DNA from 3 places in the Companilactobacillus alimentarius DSM 20249 genome. Region 1 is predicted to be linked to each of the others. Evidence: predicted binding sites of a transcription regulator. Region 1 holds the regulator's gene; each other region holds the start of a gene.

Region 1 (7,415 bases):
ACTAATTACAACGGTAAAGAAATTGATGATGCTAAACCTTCTGAGCCAGTAGAAGTTACTGGTTTGAATGAGGTTCCTGAATCTGCCGATAAGTTTGTTGTCTTTGATGATGAAAAGACTGCTCGTGCAGCTGGTGAGGAACGTGCTAGTCGTGCTCTTCAAAAGGAACGTCAAAATACTAACCCTGTTACACTAGACAACTTGTTTGAAACAATGAAAGAAGGAGAACTTAAACAAGTCGACGTTATTATTAAAGCCGATGTTCAAGGTTCTGCTGAAGCCATTGCTGGAAGTTTGAAGAAGATCGAAGTTAAGGGTGTACGTGTCAATATTATTCATTCCGCTGTTGGTGCAATTACCGAAAGTGATGTCAACTTAGCTGCAGCAAGTAATGCTATCATCATTGGATTTAATGTTCGTCCAACTGCTCAAGCTAAAGTTCAAGCTAAGGATGAAAAAGTTGATATTCGTTTACATAGAGTTATTTACAAGGCAATTGATGAAGTTGAATCAGCCATGAAGGGTATGCTTGAACCCGTTTATGAAGAAAAAGTTATTGGTAACTTAACAGTCCGTGAAACATACAATGTTTCTAAGATTGGTACTATTGCCGGTTGTTTCGTAAATAGTGGTAAAGTTCAACGTGACAGTGGCGTAAGACTTATTAGAGATGGTATTGTTATCACTGAAAGTAAGCTTGCTTCACTTAAGCGTTTCAAGGATGATGTCAAAGAAGTTGGTTCTGGATTCGAATGTGGTGTCACAATCGAAAACTACAATGACATTAAGATCGGTGACGAAATCGAAGCCTATGTAATGGAAGAAGTTCCAGTTAAATAGGAGATGAGAATATGGTAAAACATCGAATTGGTCGAGTAGAACAAGAGATTCAAAAAGAAGTTAACGATATTCTTTTAAAACGTGTTCGTGATCCTCGCGTTCAAGGTGTTACTGTAACTGGCGTCGAAATGACAGGTGATTTACAACAAGCTACAATTTACTTCAGTATTCTTTCTGAAAAAGCTAGTGATGTTGAAAAGACCCAAGCCGGATTAGACAAAGCTACAGGACTGATTAGAAGAGAATTAGGTCAAAATCTTACTTTGTATAAGGTTCCTGAATTAGAATTTAAACAAGATCAATCAATTCGCTACGGTGAAAAAATTGATAAGTTGATTGCTAAGTTACATCAGGACGAAGCAAATCGTTAAAATACAAAAATACCTCTAACTTTTGAAGTTAGAGGTATTTTTTGTGGAATTCTTTCTATTCTTTAAAAAGACTAGTAAAATTATTCTTAATGGTATTTAAACTAGTTTGTTGGGGAAACCTGATCAGACTCAATAAATAGGGATGGAGAATTATTATGGACGGAGTAATTCCATTAAATAAAGAAATTGGACAAACAAGTTCGGATTATGTTTATAAATTAAGGAAGGTTTTACATACACGAAAAATTGGTCATACGGGAACTTTAGACCCATTAGTTGACGGAGTCTTACCAATTTGTGTAGGTCAGGCAACTAAATTAGTAAATACTCTGACAGGTTCGCCAAAGGAATACGAAGGAGAAATTACTTTAGGACGTTCCACAACTACAGAGGATCGAGAAGGTAAGACGGTAGCTGAACAGAAATTAGATAAGCCGTTCACCATCGCAGAATTAAACGATATTTTTCAAAAAATGACGGGTGATCTAACCCAAATACCTCCAATGTTTTCAGCGGTTAGAGTTAATGGGAAAAAATTGTATGAGTATGCTCGAGCAGGTATTGAAGTAGAGCGGCCAGAACGTCATATCCATATCTATGATTTCCATATTATGGATGAACCAATTTTTGATCAGAATTCTGGACTTCAAACAATTAAATTTCATGTTAAGTGCTCTAAAGGGACTTATGTGAGGACTCTAGCAGTGGAGTTCGGTCATCTATTGGGCTTGCCCGCTTTTATGTCACAACTGACACGAGTAAAAAGTGCTGGCTTTTCAATAGAAGAAACATATACCTTGGGACAAATTGAAAAGATGATGGCTGAGGATGACCACAGTTTCCTAAGAAAAATTGATGATGTCCTAAAAGATGTTCCTAGCCACGAATTAACTGATTATGAGTGGGAAGTAAGGGTACTTCATGGGGGCTTCTTAGAACTCAAAAATGCGGATACTACAAAGCAATTACGGGTCATGAAAGCAGGTACCACAAAGGCACTTTATAAGTATGATAAAATACGTGATATGTGGATACCTGATTTAATGTTATTAAATAATAAATAGAAGAGATTAAAAATGCAGATAATAAATGTTAAGCATCCGTTGAAAAAAAAGCAACGACCAGATGAGGATATTGTTTTGATCATGGGTTTTTTTGATGGGGTTCATTTAGGACATCAAAAAGTGATTAAAACTGGTGTCAATTTAGCTAAAAAGCATAATTTAAAGTCGGTTTTGTTAACCTTTGATCGTTCTCCACGAACTGTTTATCAACATGAAAAAAATTATAAGTATTTATCTACCATGTCTAGAAAAGCTGAATTAGTAGCAAAATTAGGCGTGGATATAATGTATTTTGTGAAATTTAGCCAAGACTTTGCTCAATTGAAACCACAAGAGTTTGTCGATCAATACATGATTGATTTAAAGGCCAAGTTTGTTGTGGCTGGATTTGATTATACTTATGGTAAAAAAGATATTGCTAATATGATGACATTGCCTCAGTATAGTCGAGATCAATTTGAGACAGTTACTGTAGCGGAACAATCGCTTGATGACCGAAAGATTGGCTCTAGTGCTATTAAAAAATTTATCAGTGAAGGACAAATTTCGTCTGCCAATCGTTTTCTCGGCTACCGCTATCAAAATCAAGGTACAGTAATCCATGGGTTGCAACGTGGACGAACTTTGGGGTTTCCCACAGCTAATTTAGCAGTAGATGAAGCTCAATTATTGCCAGGAATTGGCGTCTACACAACCCGAGTTGAGATTGATGGAAAATGGTATGGTGCTATGACTTCCGTTGGGTATAATGTTACCTTCAAAGAGAATACTGGCGTTACTGTTGAAACGAATATTTTTGATTTTGATCAAGATATTTATGGTCAAAGGCTTCGTTTGGAATGGGTAGATCGCCTGCGTGGTGAAGTAAAATTCTCCGGAGCTGATGGTTTAATCAAACAACTGCAACAAGATAAAGAGGATTCTTTACGAATTTTGCAAAATAAAGAATCCATCTAATCGTAATTTTTATAATAGATGGATTCTCTTAATTAATCTTTATTTTCATTGAGTAATTTGTCTTGTTGAACTAATTTCTTTAGTAGGTGTTCCATTTGTGGATTCGATTTCGCCATTTCTTGGAATTTCTGTAATTTAGTATTTTGTTCATAAATGGTCTCAAGATCATCCAACAATTCGGCACGTTTTTGTAAATGTTCCAGTACTTCGATAGATTTATTTTCTTGATTCTTGATGATCTCTTGAGGGATGACTGCAAGGATAGGTCGAGTAGCAATTCCTAGGTCATAATCACTGTTGAGTGCCGTTACGACTGCTGGGACAACGGGAAGTTCATTGTAGCCACTATTGGGTACAATAACTAAATCGTTGATTTTGACTTTGAAACCAACGTTCACGTAGCTGTAGGCCTTACCGGCTGTCAGTGAGATTAAGGTGGGAGCCTGAACTAATTCTTGATAATTGTGGGCTCGCATGAATTTTACACTGATAATTTGATTAGACATAATTACACCTCATCATATATATTTTGCCTTGATACTATCATATTTTTTATTAAAAAAAGCAATTAAAGAAATAATTTTTAAAAATGAGCTTGCATACTTGACACCATAAGGATAGATTGTTATATTTTACATTGTTAGCACTCAGGTATGAACAGTGCTAAAAGGAGGACGGTATAATGTTATCACAACGTCAAGATGCAATCTTGAGAGAAGTCGTGCGCATTTTTACAGATACCGGCCAGCCGGTTGGTTCAAAAACGTTGATGAATCAACTACCGTTTCACGTTAGTTCTGCAACAATCAGAAATGAAATGGCAGTTCTTGAAGAAGTAGGTTATCTCGAGAAAACCCACCTTTCTTCAGGAAGAATTCCTTCAGCAATGGGATACCGTTATTATCTTGATCATTTGGTACAGCCGACTAGTGTACCGCAAGATATTGCACAAAGGATCGACGATGACTTCGGTAAAACCTATCATCAAATAGGCGATATTATCGAACAATCTGCTAAGATCTTATCTCATTTAACTAGTTATACGGCGATTACCTTGGGTCCAGAGAGCAATTCGATCCTTCTAACAGGATTTAGAATCGTTCCTTTGAATCCACATCAGCTTATGGCAATTATTGTTACGAGTGATAATAATGTAGAAAATAACATTTATACAATTGATGATGATTTTGATACTTCATTGATTGAAAAAATAGTTAATATTGTTAATGATAAGTTGGTAGGAAAGCCATTGCCTAAGGTCATTAAAATGCTGCATGAAGATGTTCCAGCAATTCTTTCTGAGTATATGTATTCGTCTGATGGATTGTTAGATATGATGGATACGCTCTTTAAGAAAGCTGAATCTGAAAAGTATTATGTTGATGGTCAATTGAATCTTTTGAATTATGCTAATAATGAAGACTTATCACAAGTTCAATCATTATTTTCACTGATGAATCAAAGTACTGATTTAAGAAAATTGTTAGATCCAAGTATCGCAGACGATGGTATCAAAGTTCGTTTAGGTAGTGAGCTTGGTAGTGATGCATTGAAAAATTACAGCATTATAACTGCTAATTATGATGTGGGTCATCACGGTAAAGGTGTTATTGCCTTGTTAGGACCAACGACAATGCATTATTCACAATTAATTGGATTGTTAGGTGAATTTAGAGTTGAATTAGCCAAAAGACTGATCGATTATTATTCAAGGTATGATGATTCTTGAAATTTAGGAGGAAGTAATGGCAGATAAAGAAAAAGATCCAGATTTGAAGTCTTCTAAAAAAGCAGAAGAATCAGCTGCTAAGGAAACTTCAAAGACTGATAAAAAGGCTGAAAAATCAGCGAAAAAAGAAAGTGCTCAAAAGATCGATCCCAAAGATAAAGAGATTAAAGATCTAAAAGCTAAGAATGCGGATTTGGAAGATAAATTCTTAAGAAGCCAAGCTGAAATTCAAAACATGAACAATCGTCATAATAAAGAAGTTTCTGGTATTCTTAAATATGATGGTCAAAAGTTGGCAACAGAAATTCTTCCTGTCTTGGATAATCTTGAACGTGCTCTAAATGTTGAAGCTGACGATGAAGCCAGCAAGCAATTGAAAAAGGGTATTGAAATGGTTCAACAACATATGGTTAAGGCACTTCAAAATAATCACGTAACTGAAATAGACAACGCTGGTGAAAAATTTGATCCAACGTTCAGCCAAGCTGTTCAGACAGTTCCTGCTGATGATAAGCATAAGAAGGATACTGTAGTACAAGTTTTGCAAAAAGGTTACAAATTAGAAGATCGTGTCTTGCGTCCAGCGATGGTCGTTGTTGCACAATAATAAAAATAATAATTAAAAATTTAAAAAGAGGTTTTAGTTTATGTCAAAAGTTATCGGTATTGATTTAGGTACTACAAACTCAGCTGTAGCCGTCTTGGAAGGTGGATCACCAAAGATCATCACTAACCCAGAGGGTGCCAGAACTACTCCTTCAGTAGTTGCTTTCAAAGATGGTGAAATTCAAGTTGGTGAAGTTGCTAAGAGACAAGCAATCACAAATCCTGATACAGTTTCTTCAATCAAGCGTCACATGGGTGAGGCTGGATACAAAGTTAAAGCTGGCGGTAAGGAATATACACCACAAGAAATTTCAGCATTCATTCTTCAACACATTAAGAAGTTTTCTGAAGACTACTTAGGTGAAAAAGTAACAGACGCTGTTATCACAGTACCTGCATACTTCAATGATTCACAAAGACAAGCTACTAAGGATGCTGGTAAAATTGCTGGTTTAAATGTTCAACGTATTGTTAACGAACCAACAGCTTCAGCACTTGCTTATGGTCTAGATAATGATAAGGGTGACGAAAAGATCCTTGTATATGACCTTGGTGGTGGTACATTTGATGTTTCTGTACTTCAGCTAGGCGATGGTGTCTTCGAAGTACTTTCAACAAATGGTGATACACATCTTGGTGGTGATGACTTTGACCAAAAGATCATCGATTGGCTAGTTGCACAATTCAAGGAAAAGAATGGCGTTGACTTATCACAAGATAAGATGGCTCTTCAAAGATTGAAGGATGCTGCTGAAAAAGCTAAGAAAGATTTGTCAGGTGTTGCTCAAACATCAATCAGTCTTCCATTTATTTCATCAGGTGCTAATGGTCCATTACACTTGGAAGAAACATTGACACGTGCTAAGTTCGATGAATTGACATCAGATTTAGTTGAAAGAACTAAGATTCCAGTTGACAATGCATTGAAAGATGCAAATCTAACAAATTCTGACATTGACAAGGTTATCTTAAACGGTGGTTCAACACGTATTCCAGCCGTTCAAGAATCTGTTGCTAAGTGGACTGGTAAAGCTCCCGATCACTCAATCAACCCTGATGAAGCTGTTGCTTTAGGTGCTGCTATTCAAGGTGGTGTTATCTCTGGTGATGTTAAAGATGTTGTCTTACTTGATGTCACACCATTGTCACTTGGTATTGAAACAATGGGTGGAGTATTCACTAAATTGATTGACAGAAATACAACTATTCCAACAAGTAAGTCACAAGTATTCTCAACTGCTGCTGATAATCAAAGTGCTGTTGATATCCACGTTCTTCAAGGTGAACGTCCAATGGCCGCAGATAATAAGACTTTGGGTCGTTTCCAACTAACAGATATTCCTGCTGCACCACGTGGTGTACCTCAGATCCAAGTTAAATTTGATATTGATAAGAATGGTATTGTTAACGTATCTGCTAAGGATATGGGAACAAACAAGGAACAAAAGATCACTATCAAGAGTTCATCTGGTTTGAGCGATGAAGAAATCGACAAGATGATGAAAGAAGCTAAGGAACACGAACAAGAAGATAACAAGCGTAAGGAAGAGGTTGACGTTAAGAACGATGTTGAACAAACATTGTTTGCAACTGACAAGACTCTAAAAGACGTTAAGGGTAAAGTTTCTGATGACGAAATTAAGAAGGCCCAAGATGCTCGTGATGCTTTGAAGAAGGCTCAAGATTCTGGTGATCTTGAAGACATGAAGAAGAAACGTGACGATTTGAATAAGATTGTCCAAGACTTGTCTGTAAAACTTTATCAACAAGCTCAACAAGCACAACAAAAAGCTGGTGGCGATAAAGGTGCTACTGGTACGGATTCAACTGATGGCAAGAAGTCAGATG
Region 2 (7,415 bases), 800 kb from region 1:
ACTTGTCAGTAGCAGCATTGAAACCAACTTCATTGTCTTGTGTCTTGATGTGTTCAACGATAACTGAACCTTCAAAACCAGCATTCTCAGCGATTTGACGTAATGGTTCCTCAAGAGCACGTGCAACGATGTTAATACCAGTTTGAACGTCTCCGTCTTCTTTAAGAGCCTTAACCTTGCTTAGTACATTCATCAAAGCTGTACCACCACCAGCAACGTAACCTTCTTCAACAGCGGCACGTGTAGAGTTTAGGGCATCTTCAATTCTGTACTTGCGTTCTTTCAATTCTGTTTCAGTAGCAGCACCGACTTTAACTACGGCAACACCACCAGCTAATTTAGCCAAACGTTCTTGAAGCTTTTCTTTGTCGAAATCTGATGTTGTTTCGGCAACTTGCTTCTTGATTGTTTCAACACGTTCATTGATAGCATCCTTGTCGCCAGATCCTTCAACAATTGTTGTATTGTCTTTTGTAACAGTAACTTTACCAGCTTGACCCAATTGATCCATTGTAGTGTCTTTTAGTTCAAGACCAAGGTCAGATGTGATAACTTGAGCGCCTGTTAATGTAGCAATATCTTCAAGTTGAGCTTTACGACGGTCACCAAAGCCTGGAGCCTTAACAGCAACAACATTGAATGTACCACGAATCTTATTCAAAACAAGTGTTGGCAATGCTTCACCATCAATGTCATCAGCAATGATCAATAATGACTTACCTTGTTGAACAATCTTTTGTAGTAATGGCAAAATGTCTTGAATATTTGAGATCTTCTTATCAGTAATCAAGATATATGGATTATCAAGATCAGCTTCCATCTTGTCGTTATCAGTAACCATGTATTGTGAAATATATCCACGATCGAATTGCATACCTTCAACAACATCTAGAGTTGTATCAATACCCTTTGATTCTTCAATTGTGATAACACCATCGTTACCAACTTTTTCCATAGCGTCGGCAATCAAATTACCAGTTTCTTTACTTGCAGATGAAACTGAAGCTACTTGAGCAATATCGCTCTTGCCTGATACTTCATGTGAAATGTTATGAAGTTCATCGACAGCAGCTTTAGTAGCCTTTTCAATACCACTTCTGATACCAACAGGGTTAGCACCAGCTGTAACGTTCTTCATACCTTCCTTAACGATTGCTTGAGCCAAAACAGTAGCTGTAGTAGTACCATCACCAGCAATGTCATTTGTCTTTGAAGCAACTTCAGAAACAAGTTTAGCACCCATATTTTCAAAGTGGTCTTCTAAATCAATGCTCTTAGCAATTGTGACACCATCATTAGTGATCTCTGGTGAACCGTAGCTCTTTTCAAGAACAACGTTTCTACCCTTAGGTCCGATAGTTGTCTTAACAGTATCAGCTAGCTTGTTGACACCTTCAAGCATCTTTGCACGTGCATCTTCTGAAAATTTAATTTCTTTTGCCATTAATTTTCACACTCCGTCATAATTTTAATTAATAATTTTTTTATTTAATATTTATTAGTCAATAACTGCCATGATATCTTTTTCATGAAGGATTAAATATTCACTGTCTTCATACTTAACTTTTGAGCCTGAGTATTTATCAAAAAGAACTTTATCACCTTTTTTAACACTCATAGGCAATTTCTTTCCATCGTCAGTAACTAACCCGTCACCTACAGCTACAACTTCTGCTGTTTGTGGCTTCTCTTTAGCATTGTTTGCTAAAACAATCCCGCCGACTGTCTTTTCTTCTTCTTCATCGACTGTTACAATTACTCTATCTCCAAGTGGTTTTAACAATTTAAATCCCTCCGATTATTATTTCTGTTATATTTTTATTAGCTTTAGCACTCGAACATCTCTTGTGCTAATCACAAGTTTTATATTAACATTATATTGAAAACATGCAAGTATTTACCTTCAAAAAAATAAGGAGTTATCATGACTTTTCCTAAAAATCAATTTTTTACATTATTAACTTACATATTATTATTGTTATTAGGCTCAATTCTAAATATGTTATCAATTACCGGCAGCATCTATTTCATCATTCTAACCCTTGGCGCTTTAGTTGCCACTGGAATCATGATGTATTTAGTCAAGCTTGACCAAAAGTTTCCTTTCGAAAGTCGACCAACATTGAACCACAGTTTACAATGGATCATTTTAGGTACGATTGGCGCCATAGTTTTACAATACGGTGCTATTTTCTTGGATCAATTAATCTTTCACACAAGTACTAGTTCACAAAATACTATGCAATTATTATTAATGATCAAAGCCTATCCGTACTATTTCCTTTACGTTTTGATCTGTGCCCCTATCATGGAAGAAGTTATCTTCAGACGACTTTTCTTTGCTAACTTGATAAAGCCAACGAACATTTACATCGCCGCAATTATTTCTGCTTTTCTGTTTGCCTTTATGCACCAAGACACCAGATTTTTAGTTTATGTAGCAATGGGGCTTTGGTTCTCCTTCATTTATTACAAATCTAAGAATATATACATCAGTGCTGGCAGTCATATTTTGATGAATGCCATAGTCTTAACAATTTCAATGAGATAAATTTTTCTATCAAAAGGACATTTTTTGCAATCACTAATGATTACAAGAGATGCCTTTTTTAATACAAAATAAAAACAATGAACCCAATAACTTAAAAATAAGTTACTGAATCCATTGTCTTGTTTGTGTTTAAATCGTTTTTTACTACATGGAAACTTTTATTACTTTCCACGTTTGTAGGATGCGACATATTTCTCCCGCTTATCCTCATCAAATTCCCTTTCACTCTTTGCAATGATAATAGTTGCCAAAGAATTACCGACAACGTTAACAGCGGTACGTCCCATATCTACAAGACGGTCGATACCAGCAATGAAGGTCAAACCTTGCATTGGAACACCGATTGTTGATACTGTGGCTAAGAGTACAACAAATGAGGCACCTGGCACCCCGGCCATCCCTTTAGATGTTAACATCAATACCACTACAAGGGTAATTTGTTGCCCAAGAGTTAGATGAATATTATAAGCCTGAGCTAAGAATAAAGCCGCTAAAGATTGATAAATGGCGGAACCATCAAGGTTAAAAGTATATCCAGTTGGGATAACAAAGGAGACAATCCCTTTAGAGGCACCATATTTCTGCATTTTTTCAATCATTTTAGGAAGCGCTGCTTCCGAACTAGCAGTTGTAAAAGCTAAAGTTACTTCATTTTCAATAATTCTAAATAATTCATAAAATCTAACGTGGAACAAATGTCCAACACCCGCCATAACAACAAAGACGAAGAAAGCCATTGTCGCATAAGCAATTACAATAAATAACGCCAAAGGTTTCAGTGAGTTAAAGCCCATCTCACCAACAGTTACTCCAATCAACGCACAGACACCAATTGGAGCTAGGCGCATGACCCAATTAGTAACTTTAAACATAACGTTGGCAACAGCATTCAAAGTATCAGTAATAATTTGTCCCTGCTTACCAATCGAAGCTGTTCCTAAACCAAATAGTACTGAAAAGAAGATGATTGGTAACATATCACCCTTTCCTAATGACGCAAAAATATTAGTAGGGATGATTCCCATCAAAATTGACCAAATACCCGAATGTTTGGCAGTTTTGGCCGTTGACGTGTATTGACTAATATCCGAACCTTTTAAGCTATGAATATCAATAAAGGTACCGGGATGTGTAACATTAGCCACGATAATACCAATAATAATCGCTAATGTTGTCATGATCTCAAAATATAATAAAGTTTTTAATCCGATCCGTCCTAATTTCTTGATATCGCCCATATTGGCAATTCCAACTGTCAAACATGATATAACAATTGGTAAAACAATCATCTGAATCATCGAGATGAACATAGTACCAATATTCTGCATTACTTGAATAGCAGCCTTATTTTGGTAAAACACTTGACCTAGAACAATTCCTAAGATCAAACCAATAATAATTTGCCAACCTAGACTGACTCGAAAAAATCGTTGTCTTTGCAATTTAAAGTCCCCTTTGAAAATAACTTATCTATAATTATAGACGATTTTTTGTGAAAAATGAAATTGATAACGGTTCCAACTTAGTTTTTTTTCATTTGCTTCTAATGTACGAACCTTTTATTAGAGATGCCAAATAATAGTTCTTTTTTTGCTTAATTTCAGAATAAAAGCAAACGAAACATCCGGCTTTTTTTAGAACAATTTTATCCCAAAAACCAAAAGTAGTATCTATCGGGATTAACACTTTATGATGTGTAATCCTAATAGATACTACTTTCTCTTTTATTTAAGTTTATTTTTAATCTTCGCCGGATTCAGAAGCAATGATATCCAAATCTCCTGAAAGCTTCCAACTATCAACTGTAGCGGGAACAATCAAGTGAATCCCCTTCTTCAAGTCATAGTCTTTACCATCAACAGTAATCTTACCTTGACCATTAATTACAGAAATCAAAGTATATTTACCGATTTGATGATGCATTTCAGCTGGTTCTTTAATCTCCCAGTGATAAACTGAGAAGAATGGTGAAACTGGTGGTTGAACAAAAGTTGTAAATTTGTTCTTGCCCTCTTCTTTAGTCTCAATATTTAATTTTGGATCTTTATGAGGAACCGTGATTGTATCCTCAGATTGTTTAATATGAAGATCACGTTTCTTACCAGTAGTCTTATCAACACGATCATAATCATAAAGACGATATGTTGTGTCACTGCTTTGTTGAGTTTCCAAAGCCATGATACCCTTGTTCAAAGCATGAACAGTCCCACTTGGGACAAAGTAGAATTCACCAGTCTTAACAGGAACCTTTCTCAAAAGGTGCTCCCAGTCGCCTGATTCGATCATTTTATCGAGTTCAGCTTTGTTCTTTGCATTGTGTCCATAAATCAAATATGAACCTGGTTCAGCATCAATGATATACCAGCATTCAGTCTTACCCAATTCATGCTCATGTTCCTCTGCATACTCATTGTCGGGATGAACTTGAACTGATAAACTATCTTCAGCATCCAAAATCTTTGTCAAAAGTGGAAAGACCTTGCCTTTCGGATTGCCAAATAGTTCACTATGATTCTTCCACAGGTCATCAACATATTGACCAGCAAATTCACCATTTTCTACCTTAGTTCTACCATTTGGATGTCCTGAAATAGCCCAACATTCTCCAATTGTGCCATCAGGAATCTTATAACCAAACTTAGTTGCAAGCTTTCTTCCACCCCAAATTTTTTCGTGGAATACTGGTTTTAGAAATAATGGTTCACTCATAATTACTTTCCCCCAAAAATATTATTCTTCTTGTTCTTCATTATTATTCGACTTATCACGATCTAAGAAAAAGATCAGTGTCTGCAATTCATTAGCTAAATCAACATAATGAACTCGAATACTGCTTGGAACGTTGATAATAACCGGTGTAAAGTTCAGAACCCCTCTAACTCCCGCATCAGCCAATAAGTCAGCTATTGTTTGAGCAGCATTTGAAGAGACCGTTAAAATGCAGACATCAATCTGTTGCAAGTGGAGCTGTTCCTTTAATTCACTAATGTCATAAACAGGAACTCCACTCTTAACAGTTCCAACAATATCCTTATTTACATCAAAAGCTGCTGCAATTCGAACATTATTAGTCCGAGAAAAGTTATAATTTAATAAGGCATTACCTAAATTACCAACACCAATTAAGGCTACATTAGTACGCTTATCTTGATTCAATAGCTTTTTAAAGAAAGCTACCAAATTGTTAACATCGTAGCCATAACCACGTTTTCCAAGTGCTCCTAGATATGAGAAGTCACGTCTAATTGTAGCACTATCTATCTTGACTCCTTCGGACAATTCGCCAGAAGAGATTTTTTTTGTACCCTCATCTTTTAAAAATTGGAAATATCGATAATAGATTGGTAAACGCTTTATTGTTGCGTTTGGAACTATTGTTTTTGTCATAATTTACCACCATATGTGTGTGTTTTCACTAACATTTATAGTAAATAAAAATCGACAAAAACGCAACACGTTAAACCTATAAAGACATAAATTATTAAATAATGATAAAATTGTGAATACATAAAGGAGTTTTAAATTGATTTTATTACAAGCACAGAATATTACTAAAAATTTTGGTACTAAGAAACTTTTTGAAAATGTTAGTTTCGAGGTGCAAGACAACAGCCGCATTGGCTTAGTAGGTCGGAACGGAGTCGGAAAATCTACTCTTTTGAAAATTATCTCCGATCAAGAAAATTATAATAGTGGAAATATTGCTCTCAAAAAGGATACTAATATTGGTTATTTAGCTCAGGATTCTGGCTTAAATAGCGAAAATAAAATTTTTAACGAAATGGAAAAAGTTTTTGATTATTTGAAGATTCAGGAAAAAAAGATGCATAGTCTGGAAGAAAAATTAGCCGACACGACTGTGCAAGATTATGATTCTCTCTTAAAACAATATGATCAATTACAAAATACTTTCCGACGTGAAAATGGTTATGGCTATCAATCAGAAATCCGCAGCGTCCTCAAGGGATTCGGCTTCGATGAAGATGTTTGGCAAGACAACATTTCCACATTATCTGGTGGTGAAAGATCTCGTTTAGCAATGGCTAAAATGCTTTTAGAACACCACGACATCTTACTATTGGATGAACCTACTAATCACCTAGATATAAATACTGTCGAATGGTTGGAAGGCTATTTGAAAAACTATCGTGGAGCCTTAGTTATTGTGTCCCATGACCAATATTTCTTGGATAAAGTAGTAACTGAGATTGTAGAGATCAATCACCACTCTTCAACGCATTATTCCGGTAACTATACTTTTTATCTTCAAGAGAAGAAAAAGAATCAAGAAGTCGCTTGGAAACATTATGAAGAACAACAAGCTGAAATTAAAAAGACTGAAGAATATATCCAAAAAAATATCGTTCGCGCTTCTACCACCAAAATGGCTCAAAGCCGTCGTAAGAAATTGGAGCATATGGATGTTTTAGACCGTCCTGGTAGCGATCAAGGATCGGTTCACTTTAAATTTGAAATTGATAAAGAAAGTGGTAACGACGTTCTTTCTGTTCGCGATGCCGCGATTGGTTATGACAATCAAATCATGTCTGAACCAATCAATTTAGATGTCAAAAAAGGTGAACGTGTCGGTATCATTGGACCCAATGGTATTGGAAAATCAACTTTTCTCAAGTCAATTTTAGGACAAATTCCATTCATCAAAGGTTCGGCTCAATTCGGTGCTAACGTCCAAGTCGGATACTACGATCAGAATTTAAAGAATTTAGATCCTAAAAAAGATGTTCTCCATGAAATTTGGGATCTCTACCCTCGCTTAGATGAACAAATCATTAGAAATATGCTGGGAGCATTTCTTTTCAGTGGCGACGATGTTCTAAAACCCGTTGCTGGACTCTCCGGTGGT
Region 3 (7,415 bases), 230 kb from region 1:
CCATCATCACTCTCAGGAACAATGCCTTGAGGCTCCAAGTGTGGAGAAATCATATCATCAAGTGGACCGACTAACTCTTTAGCAGTCTCTGCATCCAATAATGAAAGTGCACGTTCACGTGCGTGTAATTCAACAAAACTATTCTTCATTTTTTAGTTCCTCCAATGCTTGAGTTAAACGAAGATTAACAACTCCTGGAGTTGAACCAAAGTCGTTAATTTCAATGTTGGCTTGGATTGGATATCTATCAAAGAAACGTTTCAAGACATTTGCCCAAACTTCTTTGAAACCATCACTACCAGTTACGATATTAACTTCTGTTTTCTTATCTGTTGGTCTGAAAATAACTTCGAGATCGCCAGATGCAACAACACCAACATGGACTGGTTTTGCAATTGCATCAGTTGTATCGAAATTAAAGTGTAATTTTTCCATATTTTTCTCCATTCCTAATTCAAATGTTTTAAAAAGTAACTTGCAGCAAACAAATCAGCACAACCACCAGGAGAAATATTTTTTTCTTTGGTGAAAGTTTGTAAAGTTTTGAATTGCGGATTATCAATCACGCTAGTGGATGAACGTACTATTTCTGAAGAGAGTCGTTGGAATTCTTGTAAAGTTTGTAAATTACTGCGATAAACGATATTCGTATCATTAACATTGCTATACAAAACCAACAATCTCCGCATCCAAGTATCATACGTATCACTTTCAGCTTGAAAACTTAAGGCTTTAGAAACATTGACGAAACCACTTTGGGCTTCACCTTTAGCTCCAGTCAAAGCATACTTTTGTTGCGTTACCATCCCGTGCGTTTTAGTTTTAGTAACAAACTTATCCTGCAAACGTGACAATTTCTTTACTCCTGTAAGGATCTGTTCCAAATCATCGGTTTGTAAGCTACTAATAACACTGACCAATAATCCTAAGCTCCAAATAGCACCTTTATGCGTATTGACCCCATTGGTTGCCTTGAACATATTTTTTTCGGCAATTCTTCCAATACGACCAATTTCTTCACGTAATTTAACATCGAGTGGTTGTTGATAAGAGACACGAATCATTTCTTCGAAACCACTTAGTAAACTATCTGCCGATCTATAAAATAAATCGATATTCATATCCGTATGCGATCCATTAGAAATTGCATCGACTAATCCAGGTTTAGGCGAAAAAGAAACCTCCCATTTTAAAGCTATCACTGCTTGTTGTGCTAGTTGTAAATAATTTGTTTCAATCATTAATTATGACCAACTTCTGAATTTTGCAGGTGGATTGTAGAGTCCATCTGACCACTTAACTAAGTCGTCCATGTTTTGAGCTGCAAGAAGCGATCTCTTAGCTTCATTACGATGTACGTCTAAGTCTTCTGGTAAAGCAACGATTCCTTTAGCACGTAGATCAGCTAATTGTTTAGGATTACTTCTCAAACCGACTGGTGTGACACCAGCAATTGCCTCAATCGCGGCTTGTCTTTCGGCCATACTATCGGTCTTGTAAAGATAAGCAATTCCCTCTTCTGTCACGATATGAGTCGTATCTTCGCTATAGATCATAATAGGAACGTTAGCTAACTTAGCTTCCTTTTGAACTTCTTCGGCATCCAAATGATCAACGAATACTGGTTTCTTATTGGAGCCAAACGTCTCAACCATTTGTACAACTAATTTTTGTCCTTTACCTAATGGATCATTGTCAGGACGCAAACTTTGCCAAGCTGGGGTTGAATGACGACGACCATGTGGATTACTACCCATATTAGGAGCACCACCGAATCCAGAAAGACGTCCATTAGTAACAGTTGAAGAATTACCATATTTATCAATCTGTAAAGTTGAGCCCACGAACATGTCTAGCGCATATTGACCAGCCATTTGACCAAAGGCACGATTGGAACGCATACTGCCATCTTTACCGACGAAGAAAATATCAGGACGATGAGCGATATAATTTTCCATTCCGACTTCTCCACCGAAACTGTGGATTGTTTGGACCCAGCCACTTTCAATTGCAGGAATCAAAGTAGGTGTTGGGTTAACTTCCCAATTAGGAACAATCTTCCCCTTCAAACCAAGTTGTTCACCATAAGTTGGCAATAACAATTCAATTGCGGCAGTATTGAAACCAACACCATGGTTAACTGTTTGAACATTATGTTTTTCATAAATACCACGGATTGCCATCATTCCCATAAGAATTTGCAATTCGGTCACATTTTGAGGATCACGGGTAAATAGTGGTTCCAATTGATATGGTTCATCAGCAGGAACAACAATATCGACCCAGTCACCAGGAATATCCACACGCGGAACTTTATCAACGATTTCATTAGCTTGAACGATGACGATTCCATCCTTGAAAGCAGCTGATTCAACAATAACTGGTGTCTCTTCTGTATTAGCACCGGTATAAAGATTTCCATCACGATCAACTTTGTCAGCGGCAACTAGGACAACATTAGGAATCAAATCAACATACAAACGAGCGTATAACTCTAAGTAAGTATGGATATCGCCAACTTCCACCGTTCCATCAGCAATCATTTGTGAAATTCTAGTACTCTGAGGTCCTGCAAAGGAAAAGTCTAATTTCTTAGCAATACCAGTTTCAAAAATATCCAAATGCTCAGGACGGGACACACTGGACATGATCATATGTAGATCATGAACTTTTTCAGGATCTACTGAAGCTAAAGTCTCTGATAAGAAACTAGCTTGTTTTTGATTGTCACCTTCCAAAACAACTCTGTCGCCAGGTTTGATAACATTTTCTAATAATTCTTTAGCATTTTCTGTTTTAACTAACTTACCGTCTAATAATGATGAAATATTGCTCATCTTACTAGCTTTGGCATCACGGTTTTGAGTCCAACTTCTATTAGCCATCGATTATCCTCTTTTCCATTTTTCTAACAAAAATTCAATATCATCGAGATTCATACTATTCATGGTGATGGTTCTAAAATCAGGAAACTTACTCTTAACTAACTTAGTAAAAGTCTGCCCAGGTTTAATCTCAAGTGTTGTATCAATTCCAAGTTCAGACGCAACATCCATCATCGTGTCCCAATAAACGGGATGAGTCAGGTTGTTGATCATATCGTATTTGATACCGTCGACTTTTCTTATAGCGTGACCATTGTAATTAGCTAAGTAAGTACATTGTGGATTCTGCAATTCAATATTTGCCAATTCTTTTTCCAACACGTCAGCAACTTTTTGCATCAAAGGAGAATGTGACGGAACTGGCACTTTTAAAAGTACTGTTTTCTGAGCACTGTTTTCCTTCGCCAATGTCAAAACTTTCTTAATACCCACAATCGAGCCAGAAATCACAGTTTGTAATTCCGAGTTTTGATTTGAAGTAAAGACTGGTTGGTCATTATTATTAACTTGACTCACTAAATTGGAAACTTCTTTTCTCGTCAAGCCAACGATTGCACCCATCCCATAGCCTGTTGGATAAGATTCTTGCATCTTCATTGAACGGATGTAGACAATCTTAATCGCATCATCTTCACTAATAACACCTGAAGCAACTGCTGCTGCAAAAATTCCTAAAGAATGACCTGCAACTGCGTCTGGTTTTTGCTTAATTGACTGTAACTGTCGGATACTAAATAATTGCAACATCAAAATTCCTAACTGAATCTGAATCGAATCATGATATGCTTTCTCATCATCTTGCAATTGCACTCCAGTTAATTCTTTTACCCGTTGAATCATTTCTTGTGGGACTTCTTTCAACATCCCACTTCTTTGACCACCTTGGCCTGGAAATATCCACAAAGTTCTGATAATTAATCACCTCCAACAATCCTTCCTATTGATCTCACAGATTCAGTATAATTGCGAATTCATAACATGTATAATATATAAAAAGCAAGATACTTAACCATTTGGTTATGTGGAGGTGCGTATTTTGAATCTTAATCAATTAAAATATTTTGTCGTCGTTGCTAATCAGGAAAGCATCACCAAAGCAGCTAGTATTCTTTATGTATCGCAGCCTGCTGTGAGTAAAACTATCAAGCAATTAGAAGATGAATTGAATACCAAGCTGTTTGATCGGACGGGTCGAACTCTGAAATTGAATCGAGCTGGTAAATTATTTTACAGTTACGTCAACGACAGCCTAGAGGAATTGAATCGAGGAATATCTGCTGTTAAAGGTGGACTTGATCAAACTCAATATCCCGTTTCCCTATTAATGGAAGTAGCCTCTCCTTTTATTCCTAACATTGTCACTAATATTAAAGAAAAATTCCCTAATGTTAGATTGAACATCGCTCAACATAACGTTAGGGAAACCGATTTTAAACGATTCGACTTTATTATCACAAGTACTCCTTTACAAGGATTGACCAATGTACCCGTATTAAAGGAAGAAATTTTTGTTGGTTGGAATATCAACTACGGTTATAGCCAGCATTTCGTCAAACCAGAGGAATTAACTTCTGAGAAAATGATTGGTCTCTCTCCTGACAACCCCTTGCGTGTGACAATCGATAAATATTTTTTAAAACGGGATATCACTTTAAACTATAAGTATGAGGCCGATGATCCGGCAACTGTCCGTGGAATCATTGAAGCTGGTGTTGGTCTAAGTTTTATTCCCTCTGTCACTTGGCAAACTATCGATTCCAAAGTCCAACTAGCACGCCTGACTCCTGACCCTTTACAACGAACGATTTATCTTGCTTCACCCCATAAAAATCTTAGCAATACCCAACGTGAAATCAGTAATGAACTGATTTTGATTTTCTTATCCTTTCAACGCTCCGAATTAAAAATTTAGTTGCAATTTTTTCGAGATGAGAATATATTGAGTCTAAATATTTCCTTTTGTTGATCTCACAATTTTACAAGGGGAGATCGTCACATGAATATAAAAAAAGACATTACGCCCAAAGCTGATATAGGTGACTATATGAAAGTCTTTGCTTGTACTGCCGTTATGATGCAGACCGTACTTAGTTTAGTTTTATCAGCCAATCCTAGTTTTAGTTATCAAACTCCAATCGGAATTATTTATAACTTGGTGAAGTTTACTGCTCCAGCCTTTATTTTTGGTATTTTATATACCACGACTCGGACCACAAATGAAAACACCTGGGGTAATTATGGTGGATATATGAAGAAACAATGGTCTGCTCTTTTTGTGCCCACGATTTGGTGGACCCTAGCTTACCTATTAATTTTTCCAAATGTCCAACAAGTCAATAAATTTAATAATCTTGCTTCTTTTTGTTGGCATTTCATCAATGGTAATGCTGCACCGCACTTGTGGTATAACACGATGATGTTACAGTTCATCATCTTAATGCCTTTCTTTTGGGCTCTAGCCCATTGGGTAAAGGGCAATGTTAAACGTGGTCTTTGGACCATTATTTTGACTGTATTAGTATTCGGTGCTTGGATTTATTTCTACGATATGCAAGTCTTTCACGGACCTCATGAACAAAGTTGGTACTTACTGGATAGAATCTTTATTAGTTTCGCTATCTATGGTATTTTTGGAGTCTTAGCTTGGATGTTTCGTACTAAATTGGAAAGCTTTCTCAAAAAGGCCTTTCCAATTTTGATAATCTTACTAGTAGCTGTCTTCTACTGGACCAACCGCGAATTATTTGCTTTCGGATACCCAGTTAGTTTAGCCAATGCGCCTTACTATAAGCCTTCAATGACACTGTATGCTCTTTTAGTAATCGGATTAGTAGCAACACTTGCAATTCATCACATTAATACTAATTCGAAAGCTTTACCGATTTTTCACTTTCTAGCAACTTACGCTTATCGAGCTTACCTGTCCAACGTTTTCTGGCTTCAAATCATTTGGAGATTAGGTGGACAAAATTTATCAGAAATTAATCCAATTTTAGCTATTGTTGTTTGCTATTTATTAACTTGGATATTATCATTTGCTTCAGCCTACACGTTCCACATTGTTTGGTCTAAAGTTAAAAATTCTGTTACTAGACAGGGTGTTTCTACCGAAACCAAATAATTATTTTTATTTATCAAGCTTTGTTTGTTGACCCCATATTAATATTATGCTAAATTAGCACTGTGCTATTAAGAGTGCTAATTAAAAACAGGAGGCATTTTATGTTAGTTCCTACAGTTATTGAACAGAGTTCACGTGGCGAACGTGCCTATGATATTTACTCAAGATTATTAAAAGACAGAATCATCATGTTGTCAGGTGAGGTTAACAGTCAAATGGCTAATACAGTCATTGCTGAATTGCTATTCCTAGACGCTCAGGATTCAGATAAGGATATTTCTATGTACATCAACTCTCCCGGTGGCTCAGTTACCGATGGATTGGCTATCATGGATACTATGAATTTCGTTAAATCTGACGTCCAAACAATTGCAACAGGTATGGCTGCTTCAATGGCCAGTGTCTTGTTGTCAGCTGGTACTAAAGGCAAGCGTTTTGCCCTACCAAACTCAACTGTCCTCATTCACCAACCATTAGGTGGTGCTCAAGGTCAACAAACAGAAATTGAAATTGCTGCTCAAGAGATCTTGAAGACAAGAAAGAGATTAAATCACATTTTGGCTGATAATTCTGGTCAAACCTTTGAAAAACTACAAAAGGATACTGATCGTGACAACTACATGACAGCCCAAGAAGCTAAGGATTATGGTTTGATTGATGAAATCATGACTAATAAAGCTGAAAAGTAATTTTTACTCAGTAAAGTTTTAAAAACAGCTAGATCATTTTGATCTAGCTGTTTTTTTGTTCTCTTCATTTTGACAATTGAATTAATTATTTTCTTGATTTTCCTATTCCCAGCATTTGATAAGGCGATAGATACAACCCTTTCATAATTATTTTTGAAACTGCTTCCTTAGTCAAACCATCATCGCCATCGATCCAAGTTTTAATAATAGTCAGAATCATACTAGTGATCAAACGAATCGCATACTCATTTGGAATACTAGAAGTAAAATCTTGATTTCCCTTAACTCGCTTTAGATCATTCAAAATAGCCGTTTTTAATTCTGCCGTAATTGTAGGATAAAATTCTGGATCGCCATTGATTCCTAGCATAAATCTGACTAATTCTTTGTTTTCAGCAACCAAGTCGACCAGATTTTTAATCACTGGATATGGTTTGTCCTCAGAAAAATATCGATAATCCATTGATTCACTCATTTCCGTACGCAAAATCATCTGAACTTGCTCGATGAATCCTTTGGTGACTTGATTGACCAAATCATTTTTATCAAGAAAATGTAAATAAAATGTTCCACGATTAATGTGACTGACTCGAGTAATGTCACTGACTGAAATTTGAGCCAAAGGTTTTGTCTGCCCAACTTCTAGCAATGCTTGAATAATATTTGTTTCAGTTTTTTCTTGTCGCTCTTTTTGTGATGCCATGCTACTCTCCTAACTTA

Evidence for each region. Region 1 encodes HrcA, which represses chaperone genes, less so after heat shock. Its sites were predicted from a motif close to TTAGCACTCNNNNNNNNNGAGTGCTAA; they were not measured.
Region 2: a site for HrcA is predicted at 1,828-1,854, ahead of groES (co-chaperone GroES). Genes of this name have one in related genera too.
Region 3: a site for HrcA is predicted at 6,061-6,087, ahead of clpP (ATP-dependent Clp endopeptidase proteolytic subunit ClpP). Genes of this name have one in related genera too.

What each region holds. Positions count from the first base shown of each region.
Region 1 covers NZ_CP018867.1:777,070-784,484, reverse strand. The annotation lists partial or broken gene infB (translation initiation factor IF-2) at 1-840, shown strand, start outside; gene rbfA (30S ribosome-binding factor RbfA) at 852-1,211, shown strand; gene truB (tRNA pseudouridine(55) synthase TruB) at 1,367-2,275, shown strand; gene ribF (riboflavin biosynthesis protein RibF) at 2,288-3,232, shown strand; gene LA20249_RS03770 (hypothetical protein) at 3,265-3,738, opposite strand; gene hrcA (heat-inducible transcriptional repressor HrcA) at 3,915-4,961, shown strand; gene grpE (nucleotide exchange factor GrpE) at 4,978-5,568, shown strand; gene dnaK (molecular chaperone DnaK) at 5,609-7,415, shown strand, end outside.
Region 2 covers NZ_CP018867.1:2,311,468-2,318,882, reverse strand. The annotation lists gene groL (chaperonin GroEL) at 1-1,444, opposite strand, end outside; gene groES (co-chaperone GroES) at 1,499-1,783, opposite strand; gene LA20249_RS11175 (CPBP family intramembrane glutamic endopeptidase) at 1,925-2,551, shown strand; gene LA20249_RS11170 (cation:dicarboxylate symporter family transporter) at 2,713-3,993, opposite strand; gene manA (mannose-6-phosphate isomerase, class I) at 4,292-5,260, opposite strand; gene LA20249_RS11160 (redox-sensing transcriptional repressor Rex) at 5,282-5,938, opposite strand; gene LA20249_RS11155 (ABC-F family ATP-binding cassette domain-containing protein) at 6,075-7,415, shown strand, end outside.
Region 3 covers NZ_CP018867.1:1,011,344-1,018,758, forward strand. The annotation lists gene mdcD (biotin-independent malonate decarboxylase subunit beta) at 1-149, opposite strand, end outside; gene LA20249_RS04910 (malonate decarboxylase subunit delta) at 139-435, opposite strand; gene LA20249_RS04915 (triphosphoribosyl-dephospho-CoA synthase) at 450-1,241, opposite strand; gene mdcA (malonate decarboxylase subunit alpha) at 1,245-2,885, opposite strand; gene LA20249_RS04925 (ACP S-malonyltransferase) at 2,889-3,788, opposite strand; gene LA20249_RS04930 (LysR family transcriptional regulator) at 3,922-4,797, shown strand; gene LA20249_RS04935 (acyltransferase family protein) at 4,882-6,006, shown strand; gene clpP (ATP-dependent Clp endopeptidase proteolytic subunit ClpP) at 6,108-6,695, shown strand; gene LA20249_RS04945 (TetR/AcrR family transcriptional regulator) at 6,781-7,398, opposite strand.